3 regions of the Faecalibacterium tardum genome follow, and region 2 is predicted to be linked to each of the others. Evidence: riboswitches for the same ligand, from Rfam matches in the RefSeq annotation. Region 2 holds a riboswitch; each other region holds the start of a gene.
The links. A riboswitch is a leader RNA that binds a small molecule or an ion and turns the genes downstream of it on or off. The one in region 2 is predicted to bind thiamine pyrophosphate.
Positions count from the first base shown of each region.

Region 1: linked by a shared signal. The riboswitch ahead of thiW (energy coupling factor transporter S component ThiW) and the one ahead of thiD (bifunctional hydroxymethylpyrimidine kinase/phosphomethylpyrimidine kinase) in region 2 are both predicted to bind thiamine pyrophosphate.
Region 3: linked by a shared signal. The riboswitch ahead of thiT (energy-coupled thiamine transporter ThiT) and the one ahead of thiD (bifunctional hydroxymethylpyrimidine kinase/phosphomethylpyrimidine kinase) in region 2 are both predicted to bind thiamine pyrophosphate.

Region 1 covers NZ_JBBMEO010000018.1:9,218-12,485, reverse strand. Annotated here, with positions in the region: gene WMO44_RS10330 (glycoside hydrolase family 94 protein) at 1-954, shown strand, start outside; TPP riboswitch at 1,343-1,451, shown strand; gene thiW (energy coupling factor transporter S component ThiW) at 1,715-2,230, shown strand; gene thiM (hydroxyethylthiazole kinase) at 2,246-3,067, shown strand; gene thiE (thiamine phosphate synthase) at 3,054-3,268, shown strand, end outside.
Region 2 covers NZ_JBBMEO010000001.1:350,757-354,024, reverse strand. Annotated here, with positions in the region: gene WMO44_RS01875 (aspartate dehydrogenase domain-containing protein) at 209-1,009, shown strand; gene WMO44_RS01870 (NAD(P)-dependent oxidoreductase) at 1,028-1,924, shown strand; TPP riboswitch at 1,984-2,091, shown strand; gene thiD (bifunctional hydroxymethylpyrimidine kinase/phosphomethylpyrimidine kinase) at 2,147-2,947, shown strand; gene WMO44_RS01860 (thiaminase II/PqqC family protein) at 2,940-3,268, shown strand, end outside.
Region 3 covers NZ_JBBMEO010000004.1:132,929-136,196, forward strand. Annotated here, with positions in the region: gene sigG (RNA polymerase sporulation sigma factor SigG) at 1-552, shown strand, start outside; gene WMO44_RS05245 (sporulation transcriptional regulator SpoIIID) at 731-979, opposite strand; TPP riboswitch at 1,090-1,190, shown strand; gene thiT (energy-coupled thiamine transporter ThiT) at 1,277-1,843, shown strand; tRNA gene WMO44_RS05255 (tRNA-Ala) at 2,005-2,080, shown strand; gene WMO44_RS05260 (carboxynorspermidine decarboxylase) at 2,342-3,268, opposite strand, start outside.

The DNA.
Region 1 (3,268 bases), on a different contig from region 2:
GGCGAGAGCTTCCAGATCACCGGCCCCAGCGAAGGTCCCGTAGCCGAAAGCGTATTCATTGCCGGTATGTTCGTCAAGTACGGCCACGAATACGCCCAACTGTGCGACCATCTGAATCTGACCGAGGAGGCCGCTGCCGCCCGCAAGCACATTGATGCCGTGGAGCAGGCCACCCTGACCGCCGGTTGGGACGGCGCATGGTTCCGCCGTGCCTACGATGCTTTCGGCAAGCCCGTCGGCAGCAAGGAGTGCACCGAGGGTCAGATCTTTATTGAGCCGCAGGGCATGTGCGTCATGGCTGGCATCGGCAAGGAGAGCGGACAAGCCGCACAGGCACTTGCCAGTGTGGAAGAGCGTCTGGACACCAAATACGGTGTGGTGCTGCTGCAGCCCGCCTACACCAGCTACCAGCTGAATTTGGGCGAGATCTCCAGCTATCCTCCGGGATACAAGGAGAACGCCGGTATCTTCTGCCACAACAACCCGTGGATCAGCTGCGCCGAGGCAACGCTCGGCCACGGCGACCGTGCTTTTGCGGTGTACCGCAAGACCTGCCCCGCCTATATTGAGGACATCTCCGAAATCCACCGTACCGAGCCCTACGTTTACAGCCAGATGGTAGCCGGTAAGGACGCTCCCACCTTCGGCGAGGCCAAAAACAGCTGGCTGACCGGCACGGCGGCATGGACCTTCTTCAACATCAGCCAGTACATTCTGGGCATCCAGCCCACCTTGGACGGCCTGCGGGTAGACCCCTGCATCCCCCACACCCTGTCCGGCTTCACCGTGACCCGCCGCTACCGCGGTGCGGTGTACCACATTACGGTGGACAACACCGCCGGGGTGCAGCACGGCATCAAGGCCGTTACTGTGGACGGCAAGACCATCTCCGGCAATGTACTGCCGCTGGCTGCCGCTGGTACTGAGGTAACGGTGCAGGTGACCATGGGTTAACCCGACTTTCTCTGCTTTTTCATATTATTCTCCTTTCTGTGACCAAAGCCGCCGCGCAGACCTCTGCACGGCGGCTTTGGTTTATAATGAAACAGTTTAACGATTGAAAATGCGCTCCGCGTTGCTCTGCGACCCCACTTGTGAAAATGCGTTTGGAGTAGGCCGCGGTTGCGTAGCAATGAAAGCCCCAGTGGGGCTTTCAAGCGGCGGAGCGGTCTGCGTGAGCAGATGGAGGGGCTTTGCCCCGACAAGTTCCCGCAGGCCGCGACAAACGCGAAATAAAAATAATCTTTCCGCTGAAGATGGCCAGAGCGCAAGCGGAGGCCATTCCAAATCGTCCCCCTTCCCTCTTGCATTTTTGGGGAAAGAGGTGTAAAATAACAGTCACAATCAAACACAGGGGAGCTCGTGCAGCGGGCTGAGAGGAAGTATAGCAAGCTTCGACCCTTTTACCTGATGCGGATAATGCCGCCGTAGGAAGTCATACCCTTTATGATTTTTTGCAGGAGGAGCCGCGCCGGGCCCCTCCTGTTTTTTTGTGCCTCTGCGGAGGTTCCGCAGCCGGCTGAGGGGGAGCGCCCTGAGCCTTGGATGAATGCAGCGATGGGAAGCCGTGTTCCGGCGTGAGAGGAAACCAGTAAGTTTCGACCGCACCTTCCGTACCTGTTCCCGCCTTGTGGCGGGCACGGGCTGTTTTGTTGCGGGAGCGCCGGTATTCATCCTGCGCTGCCGCAGATGATTGAAAAGGAGCCAATTTATCATGAAGAATCTCTCTGTCAAAAAGCTTGCCCTTGCCGGTATGTTCTGTGCCCTGTGCGTGGTGGGCAGCGTGTTCAGCTTTCCCATGTTCGGCAGCAAGTGCGCCCCGGTGCAGCACATGGTCAATGTGCTGTGCGCCGTTCTGCTGGGGCCCTGGTGGGGTGTAGGCGTGGCCTTTGTGGCTTCCCTGCTGCGCAATCTGCTGGGTCTGGGCAGCCTGATGGCTTTCCCGGGCAGTATGTTCGGTGCGCTGCTGTGTGGCCTTGCATACCACAAGACCAAAAACCTGATTGCCACCGTGGTGGGTGAGGTGTTCGGCACCAGCATTCTGGGCGGCCTGTGCGCATGGCCCGTGGCCATCTTCCTGATGGGCAAGAGCGCTGCGGACATCGCTTTCTACGCCTACATCGTGCCCTTCCTCATCTCCACCGCCGTGGGTGCGGTGATCGCCGGTGCAGTGGTGTTCAGCCTGCAGCGCTCCGGCGCTCTGCGCTCCATGCAGAACAGCCTTTCCTGAGCGGAGGTGCCGGGAATGCTCAAAACCGCCTTTGAGAACCTGCGCAGCCGCAGCCCTCTCATCCACAACATCACCAACTACGTCACCGTGAACGACTGCGCCAACATGGTGCTGGCCTGCGGTGCCTCCCCCATCATGGCCGATGATGCCGCCGAGGTGGAGGAGATCACCGCCATCTGCGGCGGGCTGAACATCAACATCGGCACGCTGAACAGCCGCACCGTCACCAGTATGCTGCTGGCGGGCAAAAAGGCCAATCAGCTGGGGCATCCGGTGGTACTGGACCCGGTGGGTGCCGGCGCCTCCCATCTGCGCACGGACACCGCCTTCCGCCTGCTGCGGGAGGTGCAGTTCACGGTGATCCGTGGCAACATCTCGGAGATCAAGACCCTTGCCTCCGGCGCGGGCACCACCAAGGGCGTGGATGCAGACGTAGCCGACAAGGTGACTGAGGAAAATCTGGACAGCGCCGTGGCCTTTGCCAAGGCTTTTGCCGCCCGCACCGGCGCGGTAATCGCCATTACCGGCGCTATTGACATCGTGGCCGATGCACAAAAGGCCTACTGCATCCGCAACGGCAACGCCATGATGAGCAGCATCACCGGCACGGGCTGTCAACTCTCTGCCCTGACGGCGGCCTTTGTCACCGCTAACCCCGGCCAGCCGCTGGAGGCCGCCGCTGCGGCGGTGTGCGCCATGGGTCTTGCGGGCGAGATTGCCCACCAGCGGCTCACCCCGCAGGACGGCAACGCCACCTACCGCAATTACATCATTGATGCCATTTACAACATGACTCCCGATCAGCTGGAGAAAGGCGCAAACTATGAAGTGCGATAAACACACCATGCTCCTGTACGCGGTGACCGACCGCGCATGGGTGGGCGAGCAGACCTTGTATCAGCAGGTGGAAAGTGCCCTGAAGGGCGGTGCCACCTGTGTACAGCTGCGGGAAAAGCAGCTGGGCGACGCCGATTTTTTACAGGAAGCCATCCAGATCCACGCCCTGTGCCAGCAATACGGTGTGCCGCTGTTCATCAA
Region 2 (3,268 bases):
GGGCTTTGCCCTTGCTGTAACCATATTGTAACTCTTTTGAAACCATTTTGCAATAGGGTTTTGTAATTTTTTTGTAATTTATTTTGTTAACTTTTTATGTCCTGCCCCGCCGGGCTGCTGCAAACATCATTTTCCTTTTTGTACCCGATATGGTATACTGGTTATGAATATGCTGCCACAGGCAGAAAAAAGGAGTTTAGGATACGGTATGAAAACAAAATTGGGTATTGTGGGCTGCGGTTTTCTGGGCAACATCGTGGCTGACGCGTGGAAGAAGGGTCTGCTGCCGGACTACGAGCTGGTGGGCGTGACCAGCCGCACCCGCGCCTCGGCCGAAAAGACCGCCGCCAATGTCGGCTGCACCGTCTGTGAGGATGTGGACGCACTGCTGGCACTTGAGCCGGAGTATATCGTGGAGGCTGCTTCGGTGGAGTCGGTGCGTGCTATGGCCATCCCGGTGCTGAAGCGGGGCGTCAATCTGGTCATTCTATCCATCGGTGCCTTTGCGGATCTGGATTTCTACGCACAGGTCAAGGCAGCTGCCGTGGAGGGCGGTTCCAAGGTGCATCTGGCCAGCGGTGCCATTGGCGGCTTTGACGTGTTGCAGACTGTCACCCTGATGGCACAGGCGCAGGGCCTGCCGGAGACTGCCGGCATCGAGACCCATACCGGTGCAAAGGGCTTCCGCAACACCCCGGTGTGGGCAGAGCACCTGCTGACCGACACCGAAAAGACCACCGTGTTCACCGGCAACGCAAAGCAGGCTATTGCTACCTTCCCCCGCCGGGTGAACGTGGCGGTGGCTACCTCTCTGGCTACTACCGGCCCCGAGATCACCGGCGTGACCATGCACTCTGTGCCCGGCTGGGTGGGCGACGACCACTGCATCACCGCCGAGATCGAGGGCGTGAAGGCCGTGGTGGATATCTGCTCTTCCACCAGCGCCATTGCGGGCTGGAGCGCCGTCTCTCTGCTGCGCAATCTGTCCTCGCCCGTCTGCTTCTACTAATATAAGGAGGAGTCCGTCATGTTTGAAAAGCTTGTTGCCATTGAGCCTGTCAGTCTGATCCCCTCTGCCGAGGAAGAGCTGCACCGCTACGCCAAAGAGGTGGTGCTGTACCGTGACGTACCCGCCAGCGACGCCGAGATGGTGCGCCGCATCGGAGACGCCGATGCCGTACTGCTGAGCTACACCTCCCGCATGGGCAAGGAAGTCATTGCGCAGTGCCCCAACATCCGCTATATCGGCATGTGCTGCAGCCTGTACTCTGAGGAGAGCGCCAACGTGGATATCGCCTACGCACGCACCCGGGGCATCAAGGTGCTGGGCATCCGGGACTACGGCGACCGCGGCGTTGTGGAGTATGTTCTGCACGAGCTGACCGGCCTGCTGCACGGCTTTGGAATGCCCATGCTGCGGGACGAGCCGGTAGAGATCACCGGTCTGAAGGTGGGCATTGTGGGTCTGGGCGTTTCCGGCCGGATGATCGCCGATGCGCTGCAATTTATGGGCGCAGAGATCAGCTACTTTGCCCGCAGCGCAAAGCCGGACGCCGAGGCTGCCGGTATGACCTTCAAGCCCCTGCCCCAGTTGCTGGCGGACAGCGAGGTGGTGTTCACCTGCCTGAACAAGAACGTGCTGCTGCTGGGCGAAAACGAGTTTGCCCAGCTAGGCGCAGGCAAGGTGCTATTCAACACCTCCATCGGCCCCGGCTTTGACTCCGCTGCACTGGAAAAGTGGCTTGACCTGCCCGGCACCCGCTTCTTCTGCGACACCCGCGCCGCCGCAGGCCCCGTTGCCGAGGACTTTTTTGCCCGGGAAAACGTACGCTGCGCCAATGTGTCCGCAGGCCGCACCAAGCAGGCCTTTGTGCTGCTGAGCAAAAAGGTGCTGGACAACATCCGCACCGCACTGGGCGAGTAAGCGGTGCATTTTGCGCAGCCTGTTTTTCTTGCATCTTTTCCCCGATTGTGGTATGCTTTCTACTATAAAAAGGGAGCCCGTGCAAGCGGGCTGAGAGTGGGCTGTACTGTCCTGACCTGTGACCTGATTTGGATCATGCCAACGTAGGGAGATAGCGCTTTTATCTGCGGATATGTCTTTGCGGGCATATCCGCATTTTTTCTGCAAAGGAGCATTTCATCCATGAAAACTGCATTGACCATTGCCGGCAGTGATTCCAGCGGCGGCGCCGGAATTCAGGCCGATATCAAGACCATGACCGCCAACGGCGTGTTTGCCATGAGCGCCATTACCGCCCTGACGGCACAGAACACCACTGGTGTGACCGCCATTTTTGACACCACACCGCAGTTTCTGGCACAGCAGCTCGACGCCGTGTTCACCGATATCTACCCGGACGCGGTGAAGATCGGCATGGTATCCTCTGCCCCGCTCATCGACACCATTGCCGAGCGGCTGCATTTCTACGGCGCAAAGCATATCGTGGTGGACCCCGTGATGGTGGCCACCTCCGGCGCAAAGCTGCTGCAGGACGATGCTGTGCAGGCGCTGACCGAAAAGCTGCTGCCGCTGGCCGAGGTGCTTACCCCCAACATCCCGGAGGCTGAGATCCTGTCCGGCATGACTATTGCCAACGCCGCCGACATGGAGGCTGCTGCCCGCACCATCAGCGAGCGCTACGGCTGCGCCGTACTGTGCAAAGGCGGTCACCAGATCAACGATGCCGACGACCTGCTGTGGCGCGGCGGCACCGGCAAGTGGTTCAAGGGCAAGCGCATTGCAAACCCCAACACCCACGGCACCGGCTGCACCCTGTCCAGCGCCATTGCCTCCAATCTGGCTAAAGGCTACGACCTTGATACTGCTGTGGAGCGCGCCAAGGCCTACATTTCCGGCTGTCTGTCTGCCATGCTGGATCTGGGGCACGGCTCCGGGCCCATGGACCACACCTTCAACCTGAAGGGAGATTTTGTCCGTGACTGACCTGCCCTTTGTTTCGGCGCTGGTGCAGGCAGACCTGCCTGTGTGGGAGCAGTGCTTACAGACCGAGTTTCTGCAAAAGATGGAAAACGGTACCCTGAGCGAGGACTGCTTTAAAAGCTACCTCGTAGAGGACAGCCTGTATCTGCGGGAGTACGCCAAAATTTTTGCATGGGGCATGACCAAGGCCACCACCATGGCTGCCATGCGCACCTACTATTCCCTGCTGTCCTTTGTGCAGGAGAACGAGGACCTGACCCGGCTGCGATATCTGGAAGAGTACGGTCTGCGGGAAGCCGATATCCAGTCCCTGCCCCTGCGGCC
Region 3 (3,268 bases), on a different contig from region 2:
GGGCTGATCAAGGCCATCGACAATTTTGACCCCGCGCAGCCGGTGCGGTTCTCCACCTACGGCGTGCCCATGATCATCGGGGAGATCCGGCGTTTTCTGCGGGACAACAACGCCCTGCGGGTAAGCCGTACCCTGCGGGACACCGCCTACCGTGCCATGCAGGCGCGGGAAACGCTGGAAAAGCAGCTAGGGCGCGAGCCCACCATGGACGAGATCGCCGCAGCAGCGGGGCTTGCCCGGCGCGAGGTGACCGCCGCGCTGGAGTCGGTGGTAGAACCGCTCAGCCTTGATGAGCCGGTGTACACCGACGGCGGCGATGCCATGTATGTGATCGATCAGGTGCGCGACCCGGACAGCGAGGAGAGCTGGATCAGCGGGTTGCAGTTCCGCGATACGGTAGCCGCGCTTTCCCCCCGGGAAAAGCGCATCATGGAGCTGCGGTATCTGCGCGGCAAAACGCAGATGGAGGTAGCGCAGGAGATCGGCATCAGTCAGGCACAGGTAAGCCGACTGGAAAAGGGCGCGCTGCAGCAGTTTCACACCGGGGGATGAAAGCAGCCGCTTTTCTCTGCGCCCCTATGAAAAAGCGGTTCAAAAGCACCCGCAGGTGTTTTTGAACCACGAATTATAATCATGCTTTCCTCTGAATATGGCCAAAGCAGCGCGGCGGCCATTCAAAATCGTCCCAGTCAAAAAAGACCGCTGCGCAGGGCAGTGGTCTTTTTTGGCTTTAGCGGCGGCTGTATCTGCGCCGGGTGGCAGCACCGCCTCGCAGGTGGCGCTCGGCCTTGTTGCGCGCCAGCACGGCACGCACCTGCCCGTACAGCGCAGGGCTGATGCTGCGCAGCCGCACGGCAACATCCTTGTGCACGGTGGACTTGCTGCACCCGAACGCAGCCGCCGCTGCCCGCACCGTGGCGTTGTGGGCAGCAATGTACTCCCCCAGCTGCACGGCGCGCTGTTCTGGATCGGCTTTCATATCCCGCCTCCCTGCGTTCCAGCTTTGCAATGGTATAACATACGCGCTGCCGGGGCGGAATATGTCTGCGGGCTTGACTTTTTGTCCCCCGGCGCGTATACTGTGGGCGGACATAAAAACAGGGGTGCCGTAAGGCTGAGATCCGCATAATGCGGAGTACCCTTTACCTGATCCGGGCAATGCCGGCGTAGGGAGTTTGCGGAACTGTCCGGTACGTTCAACAAACCTCCATGCGTCTGCTGCCAGCAGGCGCATTTTGTTTTTGTGTACTACTATGAGAGAGGAATTTTTTTCATCATGTCCAAAACCTATTCCAAGACCCGTATTCTGGTGGAATGCGCCCTGATGATCGCCATTGGCACGGTGCTTTCCAACATCAAGTTCTTCACCATGCCCAACGGCGGCAGCATTACCCTGCTGAGCATGCTGCCCTTTGTGCTGGTGTCCTTCCGCCACGGCGCAAAGTGGGGCCTGTTCACCGGTTTCGTGAACGCCTGCCTGCAAATGATCATGGGCTTCTACCCTCCTCCCGCTTCCACCTTCCTCTACTTCCTCGGTGAGGTGCTGCTGGACTATGTGCTGGCCTTTATGGCACTGGGTCTGGCCGAGCTGTTCGCCCGCCCCTTCAAGAACCGCACCGTAGGCGTGGCCGTGGGCACCTTTGCCGCCGGTTTCCTGCGCTTTATGTGCAGCTTTTTGTCCGGCGTGCTGGTCTGGGGCAACCTGAATGATGGTCTGGCCGCATGGACTTACAGCCTGACCTACAACGGCAGTTATATGCTGCCCGAGACCCTGCTCACCATGGTGGCCGCTGTGCTGTTGTGCCGTGTGGCCCCGCAGATCTTCGACCGTCAGGCACGCTAAGGTGTAGTTTTCTCAAAAAGAGCTCTCCCCTGCTTTCCGATCCCCGCCGGGCACACGCCCTGCGGGGATTTTTTGCTGCAAAAAATTTTCAAAAAACTGTTGACAAGCGCCCCTGTGGCTGGTATAATTACACACGTCGTCAGGCACAAGACAAGACATCTGGGGGTTTAGCTCAGCTGGGAGAGCGCTTGCATGGCATGCAAGAGGTCACCGGTTCGATCCCGGTAATCTCCACCAGAAAGAAAAGCACTGCACAGAAACGTGTGGTGCTTTTTTGTTAAGGCCAACCGAGTGAGGGTTTTGCTCAACCGGGAGAGCGCCGTGCATGGACTGCAAGAGGGTCACCGTGATTACAACAGCCCGGTAATCTCTACCAGAACCAAAGCACCACACAGAGATGTGTGGTGCTTTTTGTTTTATCTGCCGTTCACCTTAACGACCCCTTTCATGAAAAAAGCGTTTGTCGCAGCCCGCAGGCCGTGACAAACGCTTTTTATTTTACTGTGCGCCCAAGCGCATTTTGAAGTCCTGATAACCGAAGTGCACCAGCTCCCGGCAATTGCCGTCTGCGCCCAGCAGCCAGATGGGCGGCAGGGGCATGCCGTTGAAGGTGTTGTTCTTGCAGGTGGTGTAGATGGCCATATCGCCGAAGATGAGCTTATCCCCCTCAGCAAGAGGTGCATCAAAGCTGTAATCCCCGATGATATCCCCCGCAAGGCAGGTGGGGCCGCCCAGCCGGACAGTGTGTGCCTTCTCCCCTGCCTCACCGGCATCCAGCAGCGGCGGGCGGTAGGGCATCTCGATGACGTCCGGGGTGTGGCAGGCTGCGGACATATCCAGAATGGCAAGACGGGTATCCCCGTTGCACAGGGTGTCCAGCACGGTGGTAACCAGATAGCCCGCGTTCAGCGCCCAAGCCTCGCCGGGCTCCAGATACACCTGTACGCCGTACTTCTGCCGCACCGATAGGATGCAGCTTTCCAGCGTAGCAAGGGCGTAGCCCGGGCGGGTGATGTGGTGTCCCCCGCCGAAATTGAGCCATTGCATCTTGGGCAGCAGGTCGGCAAACTTTTCCTCCACCGCTGCCAGCGTCACCGCCAGCGCGTCCGCGTCCTGCTCGCAGAGGGTGTGGAAGTGCAGACCGTCCAGCAGAGCGGGCAGCTCCGGGTGCGCGGCTACTGCGGCATCCCATTGGGCGCGGGTAGTGCCCAGACGGCTGCCGGGGGCGCAGGGGTCGTAAATTTCGTGCCCCTCCTGCGTGGAGCGCTCCGGATTGATGCGCAGACCGATGCTTTTGCCCGCCGCCTTTGCCGCCGGGCCGAATTTTGCCAGCTGGCTGGGCGAGTTGAACACGATGTGGTCGGCGTATTGCAGCAATTCCTCAAACTCATCTGCCCGGTAGGCGGCGCAGAACACATGGTTTTC